DNA from 3 places in the Salipaludibacillus sp. HK11 genome. Region 3 is predicted to be linked to each of the others. Evidence: a T-box and tRNA genes for the amino acid it is inferred to sense, from the RefSeq annotation. Region 3 holds a T-box; the other regions hold tRNA genes.
What was found. A T-box is a leader RNA that pairs with one kind of tRNA and senses whether it is charged. The one in region 3 lies ahead of ACM26V_RS10565 (valine--tRNA ligase), so its partner is inferred to be a tRNA-Val.

Region 1: it has a tRNA-Val gene. The T-box ahead of ACM26V_RS10565 (valine--tRNA ligase) is inferred to sense a tRNA for this amino acid. The anticodon was not compared.
Region 2: it has a tRNA-Val gene. The T-box ahead of ACM26V_RS10565 (valine--tRNA ligase) is inferred to sense a tRNA for this amino acid. The anticodon was not compared.

What each region holds. Positions count from the first base shown of each region.
Region 1 covers NZ_CP181045.1:4,819,480-4,823,748, reverse strand. The annotation lists gene ACM26V_RS22845 (alanine/ornithine racemase family PLP-dependent enzyme) at 1-961, shown strand, start outside; tRNA gene ACM26V_RS22840 (tRNA-Leu) at 1,212-1,297, opposite strand; tRNA gene ACM26V_RS22835 (tRNA-Leu) at 1,335-1,423, opposite strand; tRNA gene ACM26V_RS22830 (tRNA-Cys) at 1,452-1,525, opposite strand; tRNA gene ACM26V_RS22825 (tRNA-Gly) at 1,529-1,603, opposite strand; tRNA gene ACM26V_RS22820 (tRNA-Gln) at 1,744-1,818, opposite strand; tRNA gene ACM26V_RS22815 (tRNA-His) at 1,828-1,903, opposite strand; tRNA gene ACM26V_RS22810 (tRNA-Trp) at 1,917-1,990, opposite strand; tRNA gene ACM26V_RS22805 (tRNA-Tyr) at 2,025-2,108, opposite strand; tRNA gene ACM26V_RS22800 (tRNA-Thr) at 2,166-2,241, opposite strand; tRNA gene ACM26V_RS22795 (tRNA-Phe) at 2,252-2,327, opposite strand; tRNA gene ACM26V_RS22790 (tRNA-Asp) at 2,436-2,511, opposite strand; tRNA gene ACM26V_RS22785 (tRNA-Met) at 2,556-2,632, opposite strand; tRNA gene ACM26V_RS22780 (tRNA-Val) at 2,667-2,742, opposite strand; tRNA gene ACM26V_RS22775 (tRNA-Glu) at 2,802-2,876, opposite strand; tRNA gene ACM26V_RS22770 (tRNA-Ser) at 2,885-2,977, opposite strand; tRNA gene ACM26V_RS22765 (tRNA-Asn) at 2,985-3,059, opposite strand; rRNA gene rrf (5S ribosomal RNA) at 3,123-3,239, opposite strand; rRNA gene ACM26V_RS22755 (23S ribosomal RNA) at 3,321-4,269, opposite strand, start outside.
Region 2 covers NZ_CP181045.1:4,266,321-4,270,589, forward strand. The annotation lists gene ACM26V_RS20275 (Tex family protein) at 1-562, shown strand, start outside; gene cmpA (cortex morphogenetic protein CmpA) at 747-866, opposite strand; gene ACM26V_RS20285 (SprT family protein) at 1,017-1,490, shown strand; tRNA gene ACM26V_RS20290 (tRNA-Asn) at 1,810-1,884, shown strand; tRNA gene ACM26V_RS20295 (tRNA-Ser) at 1,889-1,979, shown strand; tRNA gene ACM26V_RS20300 (tRNA-Glu) at 1,993-2,067, shown strand; tRNA gene ACM26V_RS20305 (tRNA-Val) at 2,157-2,232, shown strand; tRNA gene ACM26V_RS20310 (tRNA-Asp) at 2,258-2,333, shown strand; tRNA gene ACM26V_RS20315 (tRNA-Leu) at 2,341-2,425, shown strand; tRNA gene ACM26V_RS20320 (tRNA-Leu) at 2,460-2,545, shown strand; tRNA gene ACM26V_RS20325 (tRNA-Arg) at 2,558-2,634, shown strand; tRNA gene ACM26V_RS20330 (tRNA-Pro) at 2,686-2,762, shown strand; tRNA gene ACM26V_RS20335 (tRNA-Gly) at 2,800-2,873, shown strand; tRNA gene ACM26V_RS20340 (tRNA-Ile) at 2,941-3,017, shown strand; rRNA gene ACM26V_RS20345 (16S ribosomal RNA) at 3,175-4,269, shown strand, end outside.
Region 3 covers NZ_CP181045.1:2,121,632-2,125,900, forward strand. The annotation lists gene ACM26V_RS10565 (valine--tRNA ligase) at 1-2,407, opposite strand, end outside; T-box leader at 2,466-2,758, opposite strand; gene ysxE (spore coat protein YsxE) at 3,366-4,269, opposite strand, start outside.

The sequences.
Region 1 (4,269 bases), 2.5 Mb from region 3:
TGTATGCGGTCAAATTGAAATTGCCAAAGTTTATGTTGAAATGGGTATTAAATCAATTGGTGATTCAAAAATATCTAGTATTCAGAAAATGCGTGAAGCCAATATTGAAGCGGAGTTTATCCTATTAAGAATCCCTGGATTAAGTGAAATTGACGCTGTCATTATGCACGCTGATATTAGTTTAAATACGGAACTAGAAGTTATAAAAAGCCTCAATGATTCCGCAAAAACTCAAAATAAAATTCATAAAATTATTTTGATGATAGAGATGGGCGATTTAAGAGAAGGTATTCTACCAGATGATATCGATGATATTGTAAAGGATGTATTAGCACTTTCCAATATTAAAATAGTCGGGATAGGGAGTAATTTTGCTTGTTTTGGAGGAGTTAAACCAACGGAAGATAAAATGAATCACCTAACCTCTATTGCTCAAAAAATACAAAAAATTAATCCAACGATTTCACTCACTCGCATTTCTGGTGGGAATTCAGCCAATTACAATTGGTTTGTCAACACTGAAAATACTGGAGAAGTAAACAATTTAAGAGTTGGAGAATCCATCCTATTAGGACGGGAAACACTCTCGAGGATGCCTATACCAGGTTTGTATACAGACGCCTTTACCTTCGTGGCGGAAGTTATCGAATCAAAAATAAAACCATCTGTTCCATATGGTGAAATTGCACAGAATACATTAGGAATAACACCAGAATTTAAAGATCGCGGAATTATGAGAAGAGCCATCCTTGGAGTCGGTTTTCAAGATGTACTTATTTCTGGTTTAACACCTTTGTTAGACGTGGTTATCCTTGGATCGAGCAGTGATCATACTGTTGTCGATGCAAAAGGAACAAACTTGCGAGTAGGTGACGAAATAGCTTTCTCTGTTGATTATGGTGCGATGCTATCCATAATGACTTCTTGTAATATTTCTAAAAAATATATAAACGTTATTTAATTTCCATCATTTATTTTGTCTTATCGGATATATCAACTAAGGCTCTTATTACAAAAAAACATAAAATTATCATACACACACTCCGAAAAGGAATAGATTCTTTTTCAGGGGTTATCTTTTTGATTACCAAGTTTGTAAATAGAAATTCATTTTATATCGTTTTCTTTGAAAACAAAAAAACTCTTAAACGTTGATTTGTCAACATTTAAGAGTAAACTGTAATTCATAAAATTAACGTAAATTATGTAGATGGTACCGGTGGCCGGAGTCGAACCGGCACGGGACGAACCCACAGCATTTTGAGTGCTGCGTGTCTACCAATTCCACCACACCGGCAAAATAGGACGTGTTAAAAATATTTTAATATCTAAAATGGTGCCGAGGGCCGGACTTGAACCGGCACGATAATTACTTACCGCAGGATTTTAAGTCCTGTGCGTCTGCCAATTCCGCCACCCCGGCAATACAAGAACAAAAATTAATATAAAGTTGGAGGCGGCAACCGGATTTGAACCGGTGATAGAGGTTTTGCAGACCTCTGCCTTACCACTTGGCTATGCCGCCGTCTGGAGCGGAAAACGGGATTCGAACCCGCGACCCCCACCTTGGCAAGGTGGTGCTCTACCACTGAGCTATTTCCGCAAAAAAGATAAGCATAAGCTTCTTTAGCAACACATAGTGAATAAAAAATAAAATCTATTAGTTTTAAGAATAAATAAAATATTGACTTATCAAAATTATAATATATAATTCAGAAAATAAATTGTTTAATTAAATAAAAATGGCAGGGCTAGCAGGATTCGAACCTGCGGGTCACGGAATCAAAATCCGATGCCTTACCGCTTGGCTATAGCCCTATGTATAAATGGGGCGGCTGATGGGAATTGAACCCACGAGTGCCGGAATCACAATCCGGTGCGTTAACCACTTCGCCACAACCGCCATACTCTATATTTGGCAGGGGCAGCAGGAATTGAACCCGCATCAAAGGTTTTGGAGACCTTCGTTTTACCATTAAACTATGCCCCTAAGTATAGTTTAATATTGTAAATTATTGGATAAATGGTGGAGGGGGGCAGATTCGAACTGCCGAACCCGAAGGAGCGGATTTACAGTCCGCCGCGTTTAGCCACTTCGCTACCCCTCCATAAAGAGCTAATTTAAATGTTACAAAATAAATTTTCATTAGTCAAGAAAATTACAGTGGTGCTGGCCAGAGGACTTGAACCCCCAACCTACTGATTACAAGTCAGTTGCTCTACCAATTGAGCTAGGCCAGCACTCAAAAGATGGTGGCTCAGGACAGAATCGAACTGCCGACACACGGATTTTCAGTCCGTTGCTCTACCGACTGAGCTACTGAGCCTTATATAATACGATAAATTATAATTTCTACATAAGTTTTTTCATCATTTCGTAGTGTTTGATCTTTCACTTAATATTTCACTCAATTTTTTATTTTTCATACAAAAAATGGCGGTCCCGACGGGATTCGAACCCGCGATCTCCTGCGTGACAGGCAGGCATGTTAACCGCTACACCACGGGACCTTAGAAATATATTGATATTTATTATTTATATTATTTATTAAAATTGGTTGCGGGGGGCGGATTTGAACCACCGACCTTTGGGTTATGAGCCCAACGAGCTACCAGACTGCTCCACCCCGCGTTAATAGTATTAATAACATTTATAGTTAGTTCTATGGTGGAGGATGACGGGCTCGAACCGCCGACCCCCTGCTTGTAAGGCAGATGCTCTCCCAACTGAGCTAATCCTCCATATTATCAATGTTCTTTCAATCCCGCACTATTTAATAATCCACTTTACAATGAATTATTGGTGACCCGTACGGGATTCGAACCCGTGATACCGCCGTGAAAGGGCGGTGTCTTAACCACTTGACCAACGGGCCGGATATTCTGGCGGAGAGCGAGGGATTCGAACCCTCGAGACGGGATAAAACCGCCTACACGATTTCCAATCGTGCTCCTTCGACCTCTCGGACAGCTCTCCATAAAAATGGCTCCACAGGTAGGATTCGAACCTACGACCGATCGGTTAACAGCCGATAGCTCTACCACTGAGCTACTGTGGAATAATAATATTTTGGCAACAAACGACAAATCTCTTCATCATTTTAGGTGATACTAAAGGTAAAGCCCAGCGACGTCCTACTTTCACAGGGGGAGATCCCCCAACTATCATCGGCGCTGGAGAGCTTAACTTCCGTGTTCGGCATGGGAACGGGTGTGACCTCTCCGCGATCGTCACTGGACATATGAAATTGATCGGTCATATTGACCTCTCAAAACTGGATAACGATGGTATATGAATGAATCGTCTTCGAATCAAAGCATTGGTTAAGCCCTCGATCGATTAGTATCTCTCAGCTGCGCATGTCGCCATGCTTCCACACGAGACCTATCAACCTCATCTTCTCTGAGGGATCTTACTCACTTGCGTGATGGGAAATCTCATCTCGAGGGGGGCTTCATGCTTAGATGCTTTCAGCATTTATCCCTTCCACACGTAGCTACCCAGCGATGCTCCTGGCGGAACAACTGGTACACCAGCGGTGTGTCCATCCCGGTCCTCTCGTACTAAGGACAGCTCCTCTCAAATTTCCTGCGCCCGCGACGGATAGGGACCGAACTGTCTCACGACGTTCTGAACCCAGCTCGCGTGCCGCTTTAATGGGCGAACAGCCCAACCCTTGGGACCTACTTCAGCCCCAGGATGCGACGAGCCGACATCGAGGTGCCAAACCTCCCCGTCGATGTGGACTCTTGGGAGAGATTAGCCTGTTATCCCCAGGGTAGCTTTTATCCGTTGAGCGACGGCCCTTCCATACGGTGCCGCCGGATCACTAAGCCCGACTTTCGTCCCTGCTCGACCTGTATGTCTCGCAGTCAAGCTCCCTTATGCCTTTGCACTCTACGAATGATTTCCAACCATTCTGAGGGAACCTTTGGGCGCCTCCGTTACTCTTTAGGAGGCGACCGCCCCAGTCAAACTGCCCACCAGACACTGTCCCTGAACCGGATCACGGTTCGAGGTTAGAATTCCAGTACAGCCAGGGTAGTATCCCACCAATGCCTCCACCGAAGCTAGCGCTCCGGTTTCCAAGGCTCCTACCTATCCTGTACAAGCTGTACCGAAATCCAATATCAAGCTACAGTAAAGCTCCATGGGGTCTTTCCGTCCTGTCGCGGGTAACCAGCATCTTCACTGGTAATATAATTTCACCGGGTCTCTCGTTGAGACAGTGCCCAAATCGTTGCACCTTTCGTGCGGGTCGGAACTTA
Region 2 (4,269 bases), 2.1 Mb from region 3:
AGGGTTGAAGACTTATGAACAAAGTGTAGGCTTTATTCGAATACTTGGTGGGGAGCAGCCGCTCGATCAAACGTCGATCCATCCTGAGAGTTATCCAGTAACGAAAAAGATCATGAAAGAGTTAGATATTTCTTTAGAGCAAATCGGAACGACAGAAGTGAAAAATAAACTAGCGGAAGTGAATGTCAATGAAATGTCCGAAAAATATGACATTGGATTACCAACGTTACGAGATATTTTTGATTCGCTATCAAGTCCAGGAAGAGATCCTCGTGACGATGTACAAAAACCGCTGCTAAAAACAGACGTGTTATCAATGGAAGACTTGTCAAAAGGCATAGAATTGGAAGGGACGGTTCGGAACGTCGTTGATTTTGGCGCCTTTGTCGATATTGGTGTGAAGCAAGATGGGATGGTTCATATTTCAAAACTTGCTAATCGATTCGTCAAACACCCGATGGAAGTTGTCTCTGTTGGAGACGTTGTAACGGTTTGGGTCGAAGATGTAGATTTAAAAAAAGGTCGAGTCGCTTTAACGATGCTTCAGCCTAAAGAGCAGTAAAGACAAAAGAAGTCACCATCCAAACGGAATGTTGGGCGTGACTTCTTTTTGAATATTTTGTAACGGTAATGAATTGACTAAAAAGCATAGGGCTTGAAGGCGAAAATACGATTTTTATAATGTATACTAGATACTATATGAATGGAAAAATTTCTAATTATTAGGTATATCTAAAACTATTAAATTAATCAGAACTTATATTTGAGTTTTTATAATAAAACCAACATTGGTTTAGTACGAGAATTCTTCTTAAGTCCCTTCTATCATATGCCTCTTGCAGTTGTGATTTTAACCAAGACGGCAAGGTTATTCCTCCCTTCTGTTTTTATTGTTGTTCTAAAAGACTGAACCGCTGTAATATTAACAGTGTATGTTGATATAGTTGTCTAAGTTAGTAAAACTTTTATCGAATGAAAAAGATGAGATGATTTTGTTTATGAAGGAAGTGTAATTAATGATTGACGAGCAGTTACAATTACTAACTGAAAGATTATCAGAAGAGTTTTTTCATAAGCCATTCAAGCATACTGCTTTTTTTAACAAAAGATTGCGAACAACAGGTGGGCGATATTCATTGCATAGTCACCATATTGAAATTAATCCAAAACAATTAGAACATCATGGTGAAGATGAGTTAGTTAAGATTATTAAACATGAACTGTGCCATTATCATTTACATATAGAAGGAAAAGGATATCAACACAAAGATAATGACTTTAAATATTTGTTAGCAAAAGTAGGGGGAAGTCGTCATTGCCAAACAATCCCTAATAGTCATAATCAAATAAAGACGATGCATCTCTATCGCTGTAAAAAATGTGGAGTGGAATTTCACAGAAGGCGTAGGTTTAATACGAAAAGATATGTCTGTGGGAAGTGTAAAGGTAGGATAGAAAAAATAAAAAGTATGACACTAGAAAAAGATTGACGGTGGTTTTTCAATATGTTAAAGTATAAAAGTCGCTTACAAAAGGATGACGTTAAAAGCTGTTGACATTATTTACTCAATAGGCTAAAATTTAGTACGTCGTTAACAACAAAATAGTTAGTATTTTGTTTGATACGGTGACAGTTTTAGCATAGAGAATTGGCTGATTTCTTTTTGAGTTCAAGACCATTTATTAATAAGAAATAAAAAGGCCGAGGAAGCAAGAAAAAGAAAGGCTGCAGCTTACACAGACGTAAGTGAAGGATTGAAAGAACAAGGGTGACGAAGAGATTCTTAGCTTTTGTTAATAAACCATTATTCCACAGTAGCTCAGTGGTAGAGCTATCGGCTGTTAACCGATCGGTCGTAGGTTCGAATCCTACCTGTGGAGCCATTAAGGAGAAGTACCCAAGTGGCTGAAGGGGCGCCCCTGCTAAGGGTGTAGGTCGCGTGAGCGGCGCGAGGGTTCAAATCCCTCCTTCTCCGCCAGTGACTTTTTTATGGCCCGTTGGTCAAGTGGTTAAGACACCGCCCTTTCACGGCGGTATCACGGGTTCGAATCCCGTACGGGTCACCAAATTCTTGTTTAATAGATATTGTATTGTTTTTAAAACTTACTATATATCATTACTCGATAATGAAGTGAATTTATATAAATGAAAACGTGGAGGATTAGCTCAGTTGGGAGAGCATCTGCCTTACAAGCAGGGGGTCGGCGGTTCGAGCCCGTCATCCTCCACCATTTTAATAGAATATATTATATTTATGGTCCCGTGGTGTAGCGGTTAACATGCCTGCCTGTCACGCAGGAGATCGCGGGTTCGAATCCCGTCGGGACCGCCATAAATATGCGGGTGTGGCGGAATTGGCAGACGCGCTAGATTTAGGATCTAGTGTCTTCGGACGTGGGGGTTCAAGTCCCTTCACCCGTACCAAATTCAATTTGAAACTAAGAGTTGCTATGTTTGAGCGGTCGTGGCGGAATGGCAGACGCGCTAGGTTGAGGGCCTAGTGGGAGAAATCCCGTGGAAGTTCGACTCTTCTCGACCGCACCAAAACATTTTTTTGCGCCCTTAGCTCAGCTGGATAGAGTGTTTGACTACGAATCAAAAGGTCGGGAGTTCGAATCTCTCAGGGCGCACCATTTAAATTCAATCTACATTGAATTGATTCGCCGTTTATTTTAAATAACTGTCGGGAAGTAGCTCAGCTTGGTAGAGCACTTGGTTTGGGACCAAGGGGTCGCAGGTTCGAATCCTGTCTTCCCGACCATAATTACTTTACTAGAAAAGTAAGTGCAATTTTATCTGCGGGTGTAGTTTAGTGGTAAAACCTCAGCCTTCCAAGCTGATGATGTGGGTTCGATTCCCATCACCCGCTCCAATAAATTATTTCAAAAAACTATTGCATTATTATTTTATTACATGTTATAGTAATTAATGTTGCTTTAGGGCCTGTAGCTCAGCTGGTTAGAGCGCACGCCTGATAAGCGTGAGGTCGGTGGTTCGAGTCCACTCAGGCCCACCATAACAATGCATCATTCTGACCTTTGAAAACTAAACAAAAAGCCAAGCGAAGTGGGATATTTTAAATATCCCGTCAAAGTAACACCAAGCAAGAAACGCCAGACGAAAGTTTGGTTTTGATGTCATGGACATCAAACTTGATGAAAAGTCATCATACTTTATCGGAGAGTTTGATCCTGGCTCAGGACGAACGCTGGCGGCGTGCCTAATACATGCAAGTCGAGCGCAGGAAGCAAGCAGATCCCTTCGGGGTGACGCTTGTGGAATGAGCGGCGGACGGGTGAGTAACACGTGGGCAACCTGCCTTGTAGACTGGGATAACTCCGGGAAACCGGAGCTAATACCGGATGACCATTTGAATCGCATGATTTGAATGTAAAAGTGGGGAGCAATCCTCATACTACGAGATGGGCCCGCGGCGCATTAGCTAGTTGGTAAGGTAATGGCTTACCAAGGCAACGATGCGTAGCCGACCTGAGAGGGTGATCGGCCACACTGGAACTGAGACACGGTCCAGACTCCTACGGGAGGCAGCAGTAGGGAATCATCCGCAATGGGCGAAAGCCTGACGGTGCAACGCCGCGTGAACGATGAAGGTTTTCGGATCGTAAAGTTCTGTTATGAGGGAAGAACAAGTGCCGTTCGAATAGGGCGGCACCTTGACGGTACCTCACGAGAAAGCCCCGGCTAACTACGTGCCAGCAGCCGCGGTAATACGTAGGGGGCAAGCGTTGTCCGGAATTATTGGGCGTAAAGCGCGCGCAGGCGGTCTCTTAAGTCTGATGTGAAAGCCCACGGCTCAACCGTGGAGGGTCATTGGAAACTGGGAGACTTGAGTGTAGGAGAGGAAAGTGGAATTCCACGTGTAGCGGTGAAATGCGTAGATATGTGGAGGAACACCAGTGGCGAAGGCGACTTTCTGGCCTACAACTGACGCTGAGGCGCGAAAGCGTGGGGAGCAAACAGGATTAGATACCCTGGTAGTCCACGCTGTAAACGATGAGTGCTAGGTGTTAGGGGTTTCGATGCCCTTAGTGCCGAAGTTAACACATTAAGCACTCCGCCTGGGGAGTACGGCCGCAAGGCTGAAACTCAAAGGAATTGACGGGGGCCCGCACAAGCAGTGGAGCATGTGGTTTAATTCGACGCAACGCGAAGAACCTTACCAGGTCTTGACATCCTCTGAACAGCTAGGAGACTAGCCTTTCCCCTTCGAGGGACAGAGTGACAGGTGGTGCATGGTTGTCGTCAGC
Region 3 (4,269 bases):
CCAAAATCGAACTCATTGATTTTTCAGGCGCTTCTACATCTGTTGCAATTGTTAATTCACTCGGATTACAAAACTTTTCTATATACGCTTTTCCACGCTCTAATTGAGCAAGTACTTCGCTAGAATTTGCTTTTACATAAAGGGTGATTTGTTTGCTCATTGGTACATTTAATTCTGATCGTGTGTTTCTGACAGAGCGAATAATTTCTTGTAATAGCTGCATATCTTTCACTGCTTGGCCATTCGTTAACTCTACTTTTTTCTCAGGCCAAGAAGCGACCGTAATAGAATCTCCTTTGTGAGGTAAGTGCTGCCAAACTTCTTCTGTTATAAAAGGCATGAACGGGTGCAATAGACGCATCGTTTCATCGAGCGCATAAGCTAGCACTGAACGTGTTGTGTGTTTAGCTTCTTCATCTTCACCGTTTAAAGGAAGTTTCGCCATTTCAATATACCAGTCGCAGAAATCGTCCCAAATGAAGTTGTAAAGTGAACGACCCACTTCACCAAATTCATAGACATCAATCATTTTCGTTACGTGGTCAATTGTTTCTTGCAGTCTCGTTAATATCCACTGATCAGCAATCGACTTCTTACCTGATAAATCAATGTCGTCAACCTTTAGCCCATCCATGTTCATTAAAGCAAATCGAGACGCATTCCAGATTTTATTACCAAAGTTCCAGTTTGCTTCAACTTTTTCCCAGTAGAAACGAAGATCATTTCCTGGTGAACTACCTGTGCTTAAGAAGAATCGCAGCGCATCTGCTCCATACTTATCAATAACATCCATCGGATCGACACCATTTCCAAGCGATTTACTCATTTTTCGTCCTTCACCATCTCGCACAAGTCCATGAATTAATACGTCTTTAAATGGACGTTCACCTGTAAAGTGCTGTCCTTGAAAAATCATTCGCGCAACCCAAAAATATATGATGTCGTAACCGGTGACAAGCGCATCTGTCGAGTAAAAACGCTTAAAATCATCCGCTTCTTCATTTGGCCACCCCATCGTCGAAAAAGGCCAAAGCGCTGAACTGAACCACGTATCCAATACATCTTCATCTTGCTCCCAATTTTCGATATCATCAGGCGCTGTTCGGCCTACATAAATCTCCCCCGACTGTTTATGGAACCAAGCTGGTATACGATGACCCCACCATAATTGTCTTGAAATACACCAGTCGCGAATATTTTCGATCCAATGCATGTAAGTCTTTTCAAAACGGTCTGGAACAAAGTTAACTTTGCCATCGCCTTTTTGCAGTTCAATCGCTTGTTCTGCAAGAGGGCCCATTTTTACAAACCATTGCGTTGATAAGTAAGGTTCAACAACTGCTCCGCTTCGTTCTGAGTGCCCAACACTATGAGGGTGTTCTTCGATTTTGAATAGAATGCCCTCGTCCTGTAAGTCTTTGACAATCTGCTTGCGACATTCGAAACGATCCATCCCCTGATATTTCCCAGCGTTCTCATTCATTTTCCCGCCTTCATCCATCACAAGAACACGCTCTAAATCATGACGATTACCAATTTCAAAGTCATTTGGATCGTGTGCTGGAGTTATTTTCACGGCACCAGAACCAAATTCCATGTCAACGTAATCATCGGAAACAATGGAGATTTCTCGACCTATGATCGGTAGTTTTACCTTTTGTCCAATCAAGTGTTTATAGCGCTCATCTTCCGGATGAACAGCGACTGCCGTATCTCCGAGCATCGTCTCAGGTCGAGTCGTCGCAACTTCAATGTGACCTGATCCGTCTGCGAGTGGATACTTCATATGATAGAAGCCACCTTGAACATCTTTGTAAATAACTTCAATGTCTGAAAGGGCCGTCTTTGTGTCTGGATCCCAGTTAATAATATACTCTCCGCGATAAATTAAACCTTCTTCATACAGCCGAACAAACACTTCACGAACTGCATCAGATAATCCTTGATCCAATGTAAATCGCTCACGGGAATAATCAAGTGAGAGCCCCATTTTCGCCCATTGCTCACGAATAAAATCTGCGTATTCTTCTTTCCATTCCCACGACTTCTCAACAAATTTCTCTCTTCCTAAGTCGTAACGTGATACACCTTGCTCCTTCAGCTTTCCTTCTACTTTTGCTTGAGTTGCGATACCCGCATGATCCATCCCAGGAAGCCACAGTGTATCATACCCTTGCATTCGCTTCACGCGAACAAGAATGTCTTGGAGTGTCGTATCCCAAGCATGACCTAAATGGAGCCTTCCTGTTACATTTGGCGGGGGAATCACAATCGTATAAGGTTTCTTGTTTGGATCACCAGTGGCTTCAAAAAATTTCCCGTTTATCCAATAAGGATACCATTTGGCCTCTGTTGCTTGTGGATCGTATTTCGATGGCATTGATATTTCTTGTTTTTCTTCAGACATATCAAATTCCTCCTTTTAATTGTTTCATTATTTTTGACATACAAAAAGCCCCCACTCGTCAAAGGACGAAGGGAGCTGAATCCTCGCGGTACCACCTTTGTTTACAGCTCGTTTAAGTCACGCGAAAAATAAATCATCCTGAACTGAACACTCAAAGCGCTAACGGGGCTGATCCGGTGATTACTACTGCACGAAATAACACTACCCTTTTTCATACTCGTTCATAATCACAACTCCAGGGCGACTTTCCACCTTTCCCTCCAAGAAAACCTTCCAGCAAGTGCAATTACGCTGCACTGGTTCTCCTCTCTAATGGGTTCGAGATGTACTCCTCCCTTTCAACATCTTTCAAATAATTATAAGTTATCCTAAAAAGATACAGAGAAATTTCAACTTCTCTATCCTCGGAACGGCTTGTAGCTTCAAGTCTCTCTCCTCATTCGTGAGGATAATCTTATGAAAAACAAGCTTATGTAACTCTTATTATACATTATGCTCCTTCATAGTTTACCTTTTTTGTGCAAGAGAATCAATAGTAGTCACTCATCTTTCCTTCGGAGCGACTTTTTTTATCACTGGATCAATTTCTCTCCTCCTCTTTTGTTTAGGATAGACATTTCTCTTGCATTCTTATACACTATCTTGATTTTATTGCATAGGTTAGAGTAACCCTTCTGGAAAGGAGCGCTGATCAATGAGAAGATTTTCTCACCACAAATTCTCTCGTTCCATGAGAAGAAGATTTCCAAAAGCTAAGGTTCATTGGCGAATGCGAAGAATCGTTGATATATTTTATCAACTATTGCTTCCATTGATCATTTTTCAACTTATTCGAACATTAATTATTCCAACCACGTTTGATGTCATTTTACTTACTGTTTTCGTTTCCCTTTACCTGCTATATTGGAAAGGCTAAAAATATAAAAACGGATCACAATTGTGAACCGTTTTCTAGCGTTCAATCTTCTTCTTTAAACACGGCGTTCATGAATCTATAAATCCGATTCATTGTTAATATTCTTCTCTCCAACTGCATCACCATGTGAAGCTCAGATTTTGTGCGATCTGGATGCTGGTAATGATCAATCATTTGATAGATATTTTCAGGGAACGCCAAATAGCTAATAAACAAATGCCGTTCTTCATCAAAAAATGCAAAGTGTTTTTCGTAAATATTCAACCAATGTTGGCCTTCCACTTCATCCCAAGGACGAGTTTGAAAAAAATGGCGGAACAACAAAGCTAAGTCTCTTGCTGGTGTATCAAGCACTGCTTTTTCGAAATTCAGAAAATGGGCTGTTCCATATTCATCAAAGCTTACGTGACTTCTATTTGGTCTTCCATGACAAAGTACACTACGAAAGTTCTTTTTCTCCTTTGCTTTGTCAAGCCAGAGTTGTAAATGTTTTTCTGCTTGCTGAGACATGGATGTAATCCGTTCAAAATGAGTGAGTAACGTCAATTCAAATGGTGAATAATACGTGTGTTGCTCGATGCTATCTACATATTTTTCTACCGCTAACCTCCTCGTATCCCATCTTGTTTTCAATGACTGAAAAGAATCATCTAACGACTCTTCATTGCCATCTTGAGTTTTTTCCGTTAATCCATGCAATTTCGATAACTCTTCGATTAGAACTTCTTCCGGCTGAACCGGGTGTCGAAACTGACGATGATCCTCGTACCAAGGCATTAAATAATAGGTGAAATAACCATCAGTTACTGCATAATCCCCGTACTTTGTTAGTAAAACAGGAATAAAAAAAGGGAATCCAATTCGCTCTAGTCTACGAATTACGTAAATAAACCAATCTGTTTCGCTTCGATTCATCGTAGTCTTTTTTAGCGCAAAAGTCCCTTGA